3 regions of the Streptomyces sp. NPDC033174 genome follow, and region 2 is predicted to be linked to each of the others. Evidence: riboswitches for the same ligand, from Rfam matches in the RefSeq annotation. Region 2 holds a riboswitch; each other region holds the start of a gene.

Region 1 (4,054 bases), on a different contig from region 2:
TCGGCCCTCGCGCTCTTCATGTATCCGCACTCGATCACCGCGACGCTCTCCTCGCGCAGCCGTGACGTGATCCGCCGCAACACCACGATCCTGCCGCTCTATTCACTGATGCTGGGGCTGCTGGCGCTGCTCGGCTTCATGGCGATTGCCGCGGGCGTGAAGGTGAAGAACGGCCAGCTGGCCATCCCGCAGCTGTTCGAGAACATGTTCCCGGACTGGTTCACGGGTGTCGCCTTCGCCGCCATCGGCATCGGCGCGCTGGTCCCGGCGGCCATCATGTCGATCGCCGCCGCGAACCTCTTCACCCGCAACATCTACAAGGACTTCCTGAAGCCGGACGCCACTCCGGAGCAGGAGACCAAGGTGTCCAAGCTGGTGTCGCTGCTGGTGAAGGTGGGAGCGCTGGCCTTCGTCCTCACCATGGACAAGACCGTCGCCATCAACTTCCAGCTGCTGGGCGGCATCTGGATCCTGCAGACCTTCCCGGCGCTGGTGGGCGGTCTGTTCACCCGCTGGTGCCACCGCTGGGCGCTGCTCGCGGGCTGGGCCGTGGGCATGGTCTACGGCACGGCGGCCGCGTACGGCGTCGCGAGCCCCACGCAGAAGCACTTCGGCGGCTCGTCCGCGGAGATCCCGGGCATCGGCGAGATCGGCTACATCGGTCTCACCGCGTTCGTCCTCAATGTGGTGGTGACGGTGGTCCTGACCTTCGTCCTGCGGGCCCTCAAGGCCCCCGACGGCATCGACGAGACGTCCCCGTCGGACTACACGGCGGACGCGGGCGACCCGGGCGTGCAGGTGGAGCTGCCGCCGGCCACGGCGGGGGCGCCGGGCGGCCACTGACCAGCGCACGAAGGGCCCGGAGTCTACGCGAGGAAACTCCGGGCCCTTCGCCGTGCCCGCCGGGCACACTGATCCCCATGGACTTCACCCTCAGACGCGTCACCCCCGCCGAGTACGAGGAGCTGGGCGAGATCACTGCGCAGGCCTATCTCGGGGACGGGCTCCTGGACTTCGGCGGCGACGACGCCTATCTGCACGTCCTGCGGGACGTGGCACGGCGCGCCGCGCAGGCCGAGGTCCTGGTCGCCGTCGACCGTGCCGGACGGCTGCTCGGGGGAGTGACGTTCGTCGGTTCCGGCGGGCCCTGGGCCGATGTCGCCCGGGAGGGCGAGGCCGAGTTCCGGATGCTCGCGGTCGCGAAGGACGCGCGGGGGCGGGGCGTCGGGGAGGCTCTCGTACGGGCCTGTGTGGAGCGGGCACGGGCGACCGAGGGCTGCGTACGGCTGGTGCTGTCGACCCAGCACGCCATGGTCTCCGCGCACCGGATCTACGAGCGCCTGGGGTTCACCAGGACCCCCGAGCGGGACTGGTCACCGGTCCCCGAGCTCGCGCCGCTGCTCACCTACGCGTTGGAGCTCTGACCGCCCTCCACGCGCGAAGACACAACATGTGGGGGGTGACGCATCCATCTCCCCCCACATGTATGCTCATGCTCGCTGTCGCCGCAGGGGAATCCGGTGCGAATCCGGAACTGTCCCGCAACGGTGTGTCAGGTGCGTTTGCGCACCCTCAAGTCCGAACACCTGCCGATGGTGCGCCTGGTCCGTCCGGTCCTGGCGCCGAAGACGTCCGGGCCTCGTGGAGTGGGCCGGTGGACGCCGCGCATCCACCGCTCGCCGGTGTGTGCCCGTGCGCCCCGCCGCCTCCCCCGCCGGCCCCGAGCCGAGCGAGGGAGAGCCCCCACGTGACCATCGCGCCCGCCGATCCGGCATCGGCGATCGAGACCGACGGACCCGGGACCGTGCTTCTGCGGATCCTGACCGACCTCACCGCCGATCTGCCCGACACCGACCCCGGACGGGTCGCCGCCGCCGCGCTGCGCGGCCGGCACGCCGGCTCGGACGCGGCGGAACTGCGGGAGCTGGCCACCGAGGCGGCCGCCGGCCTGATCTCCGAGGACCCCGCCTACTCACGGCTCGCCGCCCGGCTGCTCACCCGCACGATCGCGGACGAGGCCGCGGGCCAGGGCGCCGTGTCGTTCTCCGCGTCGGTCGCCGTCGGCCACCGCGAGGGCCTGATCGCCGACCGCACGGCCGAGTTCGTCCGTCTCCACACGGCACGGCTCGACACGCTCATCGACCCCGACGCGGACGACCGCTTCGGCTACTTCGGTCTGCGGACGCTGTACTCGCGCTATCTGCTCCGGCACCCGATCACCCGCAAGGTCGTCGAGACCCCGCAGCACTTCATGCTCCGGGTGGCCGCCGGGCTCGCCGAGGACGAGAGCGTCCGCGCGCTGGACGAGGTCGCCGCGCTGTACGGCCTGATGAGCCGGCTCGACTATCTGCCCTCCTCCCCCACGCTCTTCAACTCGGGCACCCGGCACCCGCAGATGTCCTCCTGCTATCTGCTGGACTCCCCGCAGGACGAGCTCGACTCGATCTACGACCGCTACCACCAGGTGGCGCGGCTCTCCAAGCACGCCGGCGGCATCGGACTCTCGTACTCCCGCGTCCGCGCCCGCGGTTCGCTGATCCGCGGCACGAACGGGCACTCCAACGGCATCGTGCCGTTCCTCAAGACCCTCGACGCCTCCGTCGCCGCCGTGAACCAGGGCGGCCGTCGCAAGGGCGCCGCCGCCGTCTACCTGGAGACCTGGCACGCCGACATCGAGGAGTTCCTGGAGCTCCGCGACAACACCGGTGAGGACCAGCGCCGTACGCACAACCTCAATCTGGCGCACTGGATCCCCGACGAGTTCATGCGCCGGGTGAACGCCGACGCCGAGTGGTCGCTGTTCTCCCCGGCCGACGTGCCCGAGCTGGTCGACCTCTGGGGCGACGCCTTCGACGCCGCCTACCGCGCGGCCGAGGCAAAGGGCCTGGCCCGCAAGACCATGCCGGCCCGGGATCTGTACGGCCGCATGATGCGCACCCTCGCCCAGACCGGCAACGGCTGGATGACCTTCAAGGACGCGTCCAACCGCACCGCGAACCAGACGGCGGAGCCCGGCCACACGGTCCACTCCTCGAACCTGTGCACCGAGATCCTGGAGGTGACGGACGACGGCGAGACGGCCGTCTGCAACCTCGGCTCGGTCAACCTCGGCGCGTTCGTGCTCGCCTCGGGAGACATCGACTGGGAGCGCCTCGACGAGACGGTCCGTACGGCCGTCACCTTCCTCGACCGGGTCGTCGACATCAACTTCTACCCGACCGAGCAGGCGGGCCGCTCCAACGCCCGCTGGCGCCCGGTGGGCCTGGGCGCCATGGGCCTCCAGGACGTCTTCTTCAAGCTGAAGCTGCCGTTCGACTCGGCCGAGGCCCGCGCCCTGTCGACGAGGATCGCCGAGCGGATCATGCTCGCCGCGTACGAGGCCTCCACGGACCTCGCCGAGCGGAGCGGCCCGCTCCCCGCCTGGGAGAAGACCCGCTCCGCACGCGGTGTCCTGCACCCCGACCACTACGACGTGGAGCTGAACTGGCCGGAGCGCTGGGCGGCGCTGCGCGCCCGGATCGCCTCGGTCGGCATGCGCAACTCGCTGCTGCTCGCCATCGCCCCGACGGCGACCATCGCCTCCATCGCGGGCGTGTACGAGTGCATCGAGCCGCAGGTCTCCAACCTCTTCAAGCGCGAGACGCTGAGCGGTGAATTCCTCCAGGTCAACGGCTACTTGGTCGACGAGCTGAAGAAGCTCGGCGTCTGGGACGCGCAGACCCGGGAGGCGCTGCGCGAGGCGAGCGGATCGGTGCAGGGCTTCAGCTGGATCCCGGCCGATGTCCGCGAGCTGTACCGCACGGCGTGGGAGATCCCGCAGCGCGGCCTGATCGACATGGCGGCGGACCGCACGCCGTTCCTGGACCAGTCGCAGTCGCTGAACCTCTTCCTGGAGACGCCGACCATCGGGAAGCTCTCCTCGATGTACGCCTACGCCTGGAAGCGGGGGCTGAAGACGACGTACTACCTGCGCTCCCGCCCGGCGACCCGGATCGCCCGCGCGGCCGCCGCCGCGCCGATCCCCGTACAGGCCACGCCCGAAGAGGCCGTCGCC
Region 2 (4,054 bases):
CGCCGCGCAGGGACACCCGCAGCCCGTCCTCCTCGTCGATGCCGAGTCCGTGCGCGTAGGGCAGCACACCGAACGTCCGCCGCCCGGTGAGCCCGTGGAGCATCTCCAGGCCCGGCTCCAGCAGGGTCACGTCGCCGCGGAACTTGTTGACCAGATAGCCCGCGATCAGCTCCTGGTCCTCGGGTGCGAGCAGCGCCGTCGTCCCGAAGAACTGCGCGAAGACCCCGCCCCGGTCGATGTCCCCGACCACGACGACGGGAAAGCGGGCGGCCCGCGCGATTCCCATGTTCACGATGTCCGTACGCCGCAGATTGATCTCCGCCGGACTGCCGGCCCCCTCGCAGATCACGGCGTCATACGTGCCCCGCAGCTCCTCCAGGCACGCCACCACGGGCTCGAAGAGCTCCCGCTGCCTTCCCCCGTGGTAGCCGCGGGCGCTCAACTCGCCCACCGGCTTGCCCATGAGGACGACCTGGCTGGAGCGGTCGCCGCCCGGCTTGAGCAGCACCGGATTCATCAGCGCGGTCGGCTCCACCCGGGCGGCCTGCGCCTGCATGGCCTGGGCGCGCCCGATCTCGGCGCCCTCGCGGGTCACGAAGGAGTTGAGGGACATGTTCTGCCCCTTGAAGGGGGCGACCTTCACGCCCTGCCGGACCAGCCAGCGGCAGATGCCCGCCGTGACGACACTCTTGCCCGCGTCGGAGGTGGTCCCCGCCACCATCAGTCCGCCGCTCACGCACGCCTCCCCTTGATGGACCCGGCGGCCAGCCGTCCGGCCACACACACCGCGAGGGCCAGCGCGCTCACCCGGCGCGACAGCCGCACCGCGCGTTCGATGTCCGCGACCCCGACGTCGCGGCCCTCTGCGTTCAGTACGGGCCGGTGCTCGACCCGTCCGGCGTACGAGAGGGTGCCGCCGAGCCGTACGCCCAGCGCGCCCGCGAAGGACGCCTCCACCGGCCCCGCGTTGGGGCTCGGGTGCTTGGCGGCGTCCGCCCGCCAGGCGCGCCGCGCGCCGCGCGGGTTCCCGCCCGCGAGCGTCGCCAGGACGGCGGTCAGCCGGGCGCCGGGCCAGCCGGCCACGTCGTCGAGGCGGGCCGACGCCCACCCGAACCGGCGATACCGGGGGGACTTGTGCCCCACCATCGCGTCCAGGGTGTTCACGGCGCGGAAGCCCAACAGGCCCGGCACGCCCCCGAGCGCGCCCCACACCAGCGCCCCCACCACGGCGTCGGACGTGTTCTCGGCGACGGACTCCACGACCGCGCGGGCGATCCCCGGGCCGTCCAGCGCCTGCGGGTCGCGGCCGCACAGATGCGGCAGGCGCTCGCGGGCCACGTCGATGTCACCGGCGGCCAGAGCCCCGCCGACGGCGCGTGCCTCGCGCCCCAGGGACGTACCGCCCACGACGGACCAGACGGACGCGGCGGTCAGGGCGACGGCGGCGGCGCGCCGGCCGCGAACGGCGCGGGCGGCGAGCGCGGCGGCCGCCACGGCGCCTCCGGCGCACACCGCGGCGTGCGCGGCGCCCCAGCCCCGGTGGTCACGCCACAACACGCCCTCGACGGCGCCGGCTGCCCTCCCGAACGCGGCGACGGGGTGCCCGCGGCGGGGATCGCCGAGAACCAGATCGGCCACCAGACCGGCGGTGGCGCCGTACGCGAAGACAGCTGTGGCTGTACTACGGCCAGGCATGGCGCAATGTCCTCACTCAGGGTCCGCGCCCTGGCTCGACGTGACCGGCGGTGAGAGTTCCTGGCTCCCGAGCTCGCGCTCGGTCACAGTGGCGGGACCGCGCCGGATTCGCACCGGACTTCCTCTACTGCCGCCGTAAATGGCCTCGGCAGTCCACCACGCTGCCCGAACGCCCGTCAACTCACCGTTGACCTGCGGCAGCACACTGTGCGCAGGCCCACAGCGCCCTGGAACGGGCCCGGAAAACACGACGGCCGGGAGGCCCTCACCCGAAGGTGGGAGCCGCCCGGCCGTGCGCCGTGCGGATGATCAGACGACGATCAGATAGATGCCGTACGCCACGGCCGCCGCGCACAGCGCGAAGCAGGCATAGGCGCCGGTGCGGGCCATGGTGGCCGACCCGCCCTGAGCGGCGGCGGACTCCTGCTTGGAGAGGCCGACGATGCCGAGGGTGAAGAGGCCCACCAGGGCGACGGTGGCCACGAGACTGACACCGAAGACGGTGCCGAGAGCTGCCCAGTCGATCTTCATGCGGTTCGTTCCTTACACCGTTGCCGGAGCGCTGGGGGCTGCCGGGTCGACGGGAGCCGGCGACGGGATGGTGGTCTTGAGGTCGTCGGTGAGGGTGCCGGCCGGCGGCGGGGAGACGGCCGCGATGGCGGTCGTCACGACGCCCGCGGGCTCCGCGATCTCATCGTCGGTGACGTTGTGGTGGTCGATCGGCTTGCGGCGCGACAGCGTCCAGATCACACCGGAACCGGCGATCAGGAGGACGGCGGTGGCGGCGACGCCCCAGGAGCCCTGCCCGGTCAGGAACCCGGCGGCGGCGGCGACCAGACCGGCGGCCGGCAGGGTCAGACCCCAGGCGACGAACATCCGGGTCGCGGTCGACCAGCGGACCACGCCGCCCTTGCGGCCGAGGCCCGCGCCCATCACGGCGCCGGAGCAGGACTGGGTGGTGGAGAGCGAGAAGCCCAGGTGCGAGGAGGCCAGGATGACCGTGGCGGCGCTGGTCTGGGCGGCGAAGCCCTGCGGCGGCCGGAGGTCGGTGAGGCCCTTGCCCATGGTGCGGATGATGCGCCAGCCACCGAGGTACGTGCCCATCGCGATCGCCAGACCGGCGGCGACGATGACCCACATCGGAGGGTTGGAGCCGGGGGCGAGGACGCCGCCGGTCACCAGGGCCAGGGTGATGACACCCATGGTCTTCTGGGCGTCGTTGGTGCCGTGCGCCAGGGAGACGAGACCGGCCGAGGCGATCTGACCGGCCCGGTAGCCCTTGGCGGTGGCCTTCTCGTCCGTACGGCTGCCGATCTTGTACGTCAGCCGAGTGGCGAGCATCGCGGCGAGACCGGCGACGATCGGCGCGGCCACGGCGGGAAGCAGGACCTTGGTGACCACGACGCTGCCGTTGACCGACGACCAGCCGGCCGACATGACCGCGGCGCCGATGAGGCCGCCGAAGAGCGCGTGGGACGAGCTGGACGGCAGGCCGAGCAGCCAGGTCAGCAGGTTCCAGAGGATGGCGCCGACGAGCGCCGCGAAGATCACTTCTGTCTTGATGCCGGACTCGTTGATGATCCCGCCGGAGATCGTCTTGGCGACCTCCACGGACAGGAACGCGCCGACGAGGTTGAGCACGGCGGACATGGCCACCGCCGTCTTGGGCTTGAGGGCACCGGTCGAGATGGTCGTCGCCATCGCGTTGGCGGTGTCGTGGAAACCGTTCGTGAAATCGAACACGAGAGCTGTCACGACCACAATCGCGAGCAGCAGCGTGATGTGTTCCATTTACCCAGGCAATCGTTTGACGTCAGTGGCTCGATGAACGTAGGCAACCTGAGTGAACGGAAGATGAACTGGGAGGGGCATGGTGGTGACCCCATTAGGGGGTCTCTCGCTCCGCTTGCCGATGTGACCGGCGGTAGGCCCGGTGGATACGGGCCGTACGAGGCATTGCCTCCTCTTCGCTCACTCTTCGGACGGTCTGCCCGATGCATCAGAAGAGATCCTGATCACGTGGCGGCCGTCTTCGCGACCTGGCTGGCACGATCGCCGTATGGAACGTGAGATCGAGCGGGCGTGGCGCGACCTGGTGGACACGGCCCGCAGAACGGTGGCGGACGGCCTGGTCGTCGGCACCTCGGGCAATGTCTCCGTACGGGTGGGAGAGCGGATCCTCGTCACCCCCAGCGGGGTCCCCTACGACCGGCTGACCCGCGAGGACGCCGTCGCCGTCGATCTCGACGGCACCCGCGTCCTCGGCGAGCTGGCTCCCACCAGCGAGCTGCCGACGCATCTGGAGATCTACCGCGCCACCTCCGCCGGAGCCGTCGTGCACACCCATGCCGTGCACGCC
Region 3 (4,054 bases), on a different contig from region 2:
TCGCGGGCGCGGGCCACCACCTGGGGCGTGTAGGCGAGATCGCGGACGAGGTCGACCATCCCGCAGGCGTGGATCATCCGTACGGCGACCTGGCTGACGTCGGCGGGCAGGCCCGCGAGATCCGCCTCGGCGCGGATGGTGGCAAAGGACTGGCGGTAGATCTCCGCGCCGTCCTTCTCGTAGTCGAACACTCTGCTCTCGCTCATCTCGTGGTGCCGGGAGGGGTACGGGGACGGGTACGGGCCGCCGAGACCGCGGCGGCCAGTGAGGTACGGGGGGTGGGGACGCCGTTCACGTCGTACTGGCCGTCGGCCGTCGCGACCACATCCACCCACGCGCCGTGCGGATGGCCGCAGCGCCGCTCGCAGCCGGAGAAGTGGACGGGCAGCCCGCCGGGGCCGGGGGCGAGGCCGCCGGTGAGGCCGGGGGCGGCGTCCGCGCGGACGTCGGAGAGGGACTTGGCGCAACCGGGGCGCCCGGTGCAGGCGCCGACGCCGGCCCAGGGCGATTCGGGGGTGGTGATCAGGCCCTCGGCCGCGAGCTCCCGCAGCCGCGCCCCGGCGGCGGCGCGGTCCGCGAAGCCGGTGACGACCGCGCCGCGCCACGGGGTGAGCCGCACTTCGCCGGTGTCCACGGCGGGCAGCAGGGCCCGCAGTTGGGCGACGGAGAGGCGGCCGAGCGGCGCGAGGACCGACAGCGCGGTGTCGCCGAGGAGGCCGGGGGCGGGGGGCGCGCCGGTGGGCAGGGGCGCGGGGGGTACGGGCTCCGCCGCGATCCCCGCCCGCTCCGCGTACGCCGCCACGTCCGGTTCCTGCCCGGCGGGCAGCTCGCGCACGCGCCAGGCGCCGTTTCCGGCCGCGCGGGCGGCCGCGAGGAAGGCCTCCGCCGCGACGAGGGCGGCCCGGGGGGCGTCGGCGGCGGCGACACGGAAGGCACGGCCGCCGACGTGCAGGGTCACCCGCGCGGCACCCGCCGTGGCCGGTGACACATCGATGCGCTCCGGCGCCGCGTCCGCAGCCCCCCGCGCCGCGCCGGCGAGCTCCCGTGGCACCTCCGCGAGCTCCGGTGCCGAGGACTCGTGCGCCGGAATCGCCGCCCCCCGCGCCGCACCCCCGATCCCCCGGGGCACGTCCCCGGTCTCTGCGATCAAGGTCACATCGCCGGCCAGTCCCGCCACATCCCCCCGTCCGTCGTCGAGGACGAAGAGAAAACGACCGGAAAGCGCCGCCGCCCAGTCCGTCGCGCACAGCAGCGCGTCGAGCTCCCGGGCCCACAACTGCACGTCGCCGGAGCCCAGTCCGTCCAGACCCGCCGCCGGGGACGCCACCACGTTCCGGACACGCTCGTGCGTCTCGGAGGGCAGCAGACCGGCCTCCGCGAGGAGCTCGGCGAGATCCGCCCCACAGCCCTCGCCCAGGCCCCGCAGCTCGGCGTTGCCACGCGAGGTGATGCTGAGATGCCCGTCACCCAGAGTCTCCGCTGCGTCGGCCAGCGTGAGTACCTGACGGCGCGTCAACCTGCCTGCGGGCAGGCGGAGTCGGGCCAGGCGCCCGTCATCGGCGGGGTGCAGCCGGAGCGCCCCGGGACAGGCGTCGCCACGGTCCCGTATGAGAGGTTCGCCCCTGTTGGGCGTTGTGGGTGGGGTGGGCGGCATGGCGGCGAGCATACCCACGTGCTCGCGGGCGCCCCCCTGCCCGGTACGGGCAGCCTCTACTATGCAGAACGGCACAGGGTCCACGACCCTAGGGAGGAAGCCCGGTGAGATTCCGGCGCGGTCCCGCCACTGTGAGCCGGCCGAAAGGTCCGGTGAGTCAGGAACTCCCGCCGTCCATACGACCACCCGGGGCGCGGACAACCCCGAGGAAGGGCCTGCGCACGTGATCCTGCTGCTGTCGCACTCCGACACCGACCTGCTCAGCGCCCGCGCGGCCGGCGGTCCGGTCGCCTACCGGTTCGCGAACCCGTCCCGGCTGACGACCGGCGACCTGCCCGCCCTCCTGGAGGACGCCGACCTGGTCGTCGTACGCCTCCTCGGCGGCGTCCGCGCCTGGGAGGAGGGACTGGACGTCCTCCGCGCCGCCCAGAAGCCGCTGGTCGTCCTCACCGGCGAACAGGCTCCCGACGCGCAGCTGATGGAGGCCTCCACCGTCCCCATCGGTGTCGCGACCGAGGCGCACGCCTACCTCGCGCACGGCGGACCGGACAATCTGGAACAGCTCGCCCGCTTCCTGTCCGACACGGTCCTGCTCACCGGCCACGGCTTCGAGCCGCCCGCCGCCGCGCCGACGTGGGGCCCGCTGGAGCGCACTCCCGGACGCACCGACGGCCCGACCGTCGCCGTGCTCTACTACCGCGCCCACCACATGAGCGGCAACACCGCCTTCGTCGCCGAGCTCTGCGCCGCCATCGAGGACAAGGGCGCCCAGGCGCTGCCGCTGTACGTGGCGTCCCTGCGGGCTCCCGAGCCCGAACTGCTGCGGCGCCTCGGCTCCGTCGACGCGATCGTCACCACCGTGCTCGCGGCCGGCGGCACCAAGCCCGCCGAGGCGCAGGCCGGCGGCGACGAGGAGGCCTGGGACGCGGGCGCGCTCGCCGCCCTCGACGTACCGATCCTGCAGGCGCTGTGCCTGACCGGCCCGCGCAGCGCCTGGGAGGAGAACGACGAGGGCCTCTCGCCGCTCGACGCCGCCAGCCAGGTCGCGGTGCCCGAGTTCGACGGCCGCCTCATCACCGTCCCCTTCTCCTTCAAGGAGATCGACGAGGACGGCCTGCCCGCGTACGTCGCCGACGCCGAGCGCGCGGCCCGGGTCGCCGGGATCGCCGTGCGCCACGCGCGTCTGCGGCACATCCCGAACGCCGAGAAGCGCCTCGCGCTGGTCCTCTCCGCGTACCCGACCAAGCACTCCCGCATCGGCAACGCGGTCGGCCTCGACACCCCCGCCTCCGCCGTCGCCCTGCTGCGCCGCCTCCAGACCGAGGGATACGACTTCGGCCGGGAGGAGGTACCCGGTCTCGTCTCCGGCGACGGCGACGAGCTGATCTACGCGCTGATCGAGGCGGGCGGCCACGACCAGGACTGGCTCACCGAGGAGCAGCTCGCCCGCAACCCGGTCCGTATCCCGGCCGCCGACTACAAGCGCTGGTACGCGACCCTGCCGGCCGAACTCCGGGAATCGGTCGAGCGGCACTGGGGCCCGCCGCCCGGCGAGATGTTCCTGGACCGCTCCCGCAACCCGGAGGGCGACATCGTCCTCGCCGCGCTGCGGCGCGGCAATCTGCTGGTCCTCATCCAGCCGCCGCGCGGCTTCGGCGAGAACCCGATCGCGATCTACCACGACCCCGACCTGCCGCCGTCGCACCACTACTTGGCCGCCTACCGCTGGATCGCCGCCTCGGCGGACGACGGCGGTTTCGGCGCCGACGCCATGGTCCACCTGGGCAAGCACGGCAACCTGGAGTGGCTGCCCGGCAAGAACGCGGGTCTGTCCGCCGCGTGCGGCCCCGACGCCGCCCTCGGTGACCTGCCGCTGGTCTACCCCTTCCTCGTCAACGACCCGGGCGAGGGCACGCAGGCCAAGCGGCGCGTCCACGCGACCCTCGTCGACCATCTCGTACCGCCGATGGCGCGGGCCGAGTCCTACGGTGACATCGCCCGCCTGGAGCAGCTGCTCGACGAGTACGCGGCGATCTCCTCGATGGACCCGGCGAAGCTTCCGGCGATCCGCGCGCAGATCTGGACGCTGATCCAGGCCGCCAAGCTCGACCACGACCTCGGGCTCGAAGACCGCCCCGACGACGACGGGTTCGACGACTTCCTGCTCCACGTCGACGGCTGGCTGTGCGAGGTCAAGGACGCGCAGATCCGCGACGGCCTGCATGTCCTCGGCGGCGCCCCGACCGGCCCCGAGCGGGTCAACCTGGTGCTGTCCATCCTTCGCGCCCGCCAGATCTGGGGCGGAACGCAGGCGCTCCTCGGCCTGCGCGAGGCGCTGGGCCTGGACGAGTCGGCCGCGACCCGCACCGCCGCCGACGAGACGGAGGCCGCCGCCCGCGC

What was found. A riboswitch is a leader RNA that binds a small molecule or an ion and turns the genes downstream of it on or off. The one in region 2 is predicted to bind cobalamin.
Region 1: another riboswitch for cobalamin. It lies ahead of ACZ5VC_RS07700 (ribonucleoside-diphosphate reductase subunit alpha); the one in region 2 lies ahead of ACZ5VC_RS00335 (cobalamin biosynthesis protein).
Region 3: another riboswitch for cobalamin. It lies ahead of cobN (cobaltochelatase subunit CobN); the one in region 2 lies ahead of ACZ5VC_RS00335 (cobalamin biosynthesis protein).

Annotation. Positions count from the first base shown of each region.
Region 1 is NZ_JBVIPQ010000002.1:306,863-310,916, reverse strand. Features, by position in the region: gene mctP (monocarboxylate uptake permease MctP) at 1-843, shown strand, start outside; gene ACZ5VC_RS07705 (GNAT family N-acetyltransferase) at 921-1,424, shown strand; cobalamin riboswitch at 1,487-1,608, shown strand; gene ACZ5VC_RS07700 (ribonucleoside-diphosphate reductase subunit alpha) at 1,748-4,054, shown strand, end outside.
Region 2 is NZ_JBVIPQ010000001.1:59,141-63,194, reverse strand. Features, by position in the region: gene ACZ5VC_RS00340 (cobyric acid synthase) at 1-721, opposite strand, end outside; gene ACZ5VC_RS00335 (cobalamin biosynthesis protein) at 733-1,695, opposite strand; cobalamin riboswitch at 1,731-1,868, opposite strand; gene ACZ5VC_RS00330 (hypothetical protein) at 2,005-2,226, opposite strand; gene ACZ5VC_RS00325 (inorganic phosphate transporter) at 2,239-3,486, opposite strand; gene ACZ5VC_RS00320 (class II aldolase/adducin family protein) at 3,755-4,054, shown strand, end outside.
Region 3 is NZ_JBVIPQ010000004.1:397,615-401,668, reverse strand. Features, by position in the region: gene ACZ5VC_RS15415 (precorrin-8X methylmutase) at 1-206, opposite strand, end outside; gene ACZ5VC_RS15410 (cobalamin biosynthesis protein CobG) at 203-1,666, opposite strand; cobalamin riboswitch at 1,707-1,840, shown strand; gene cobN (cobaltochelatase subunit CobN) at 1,878-4,054, shown strand, end outside.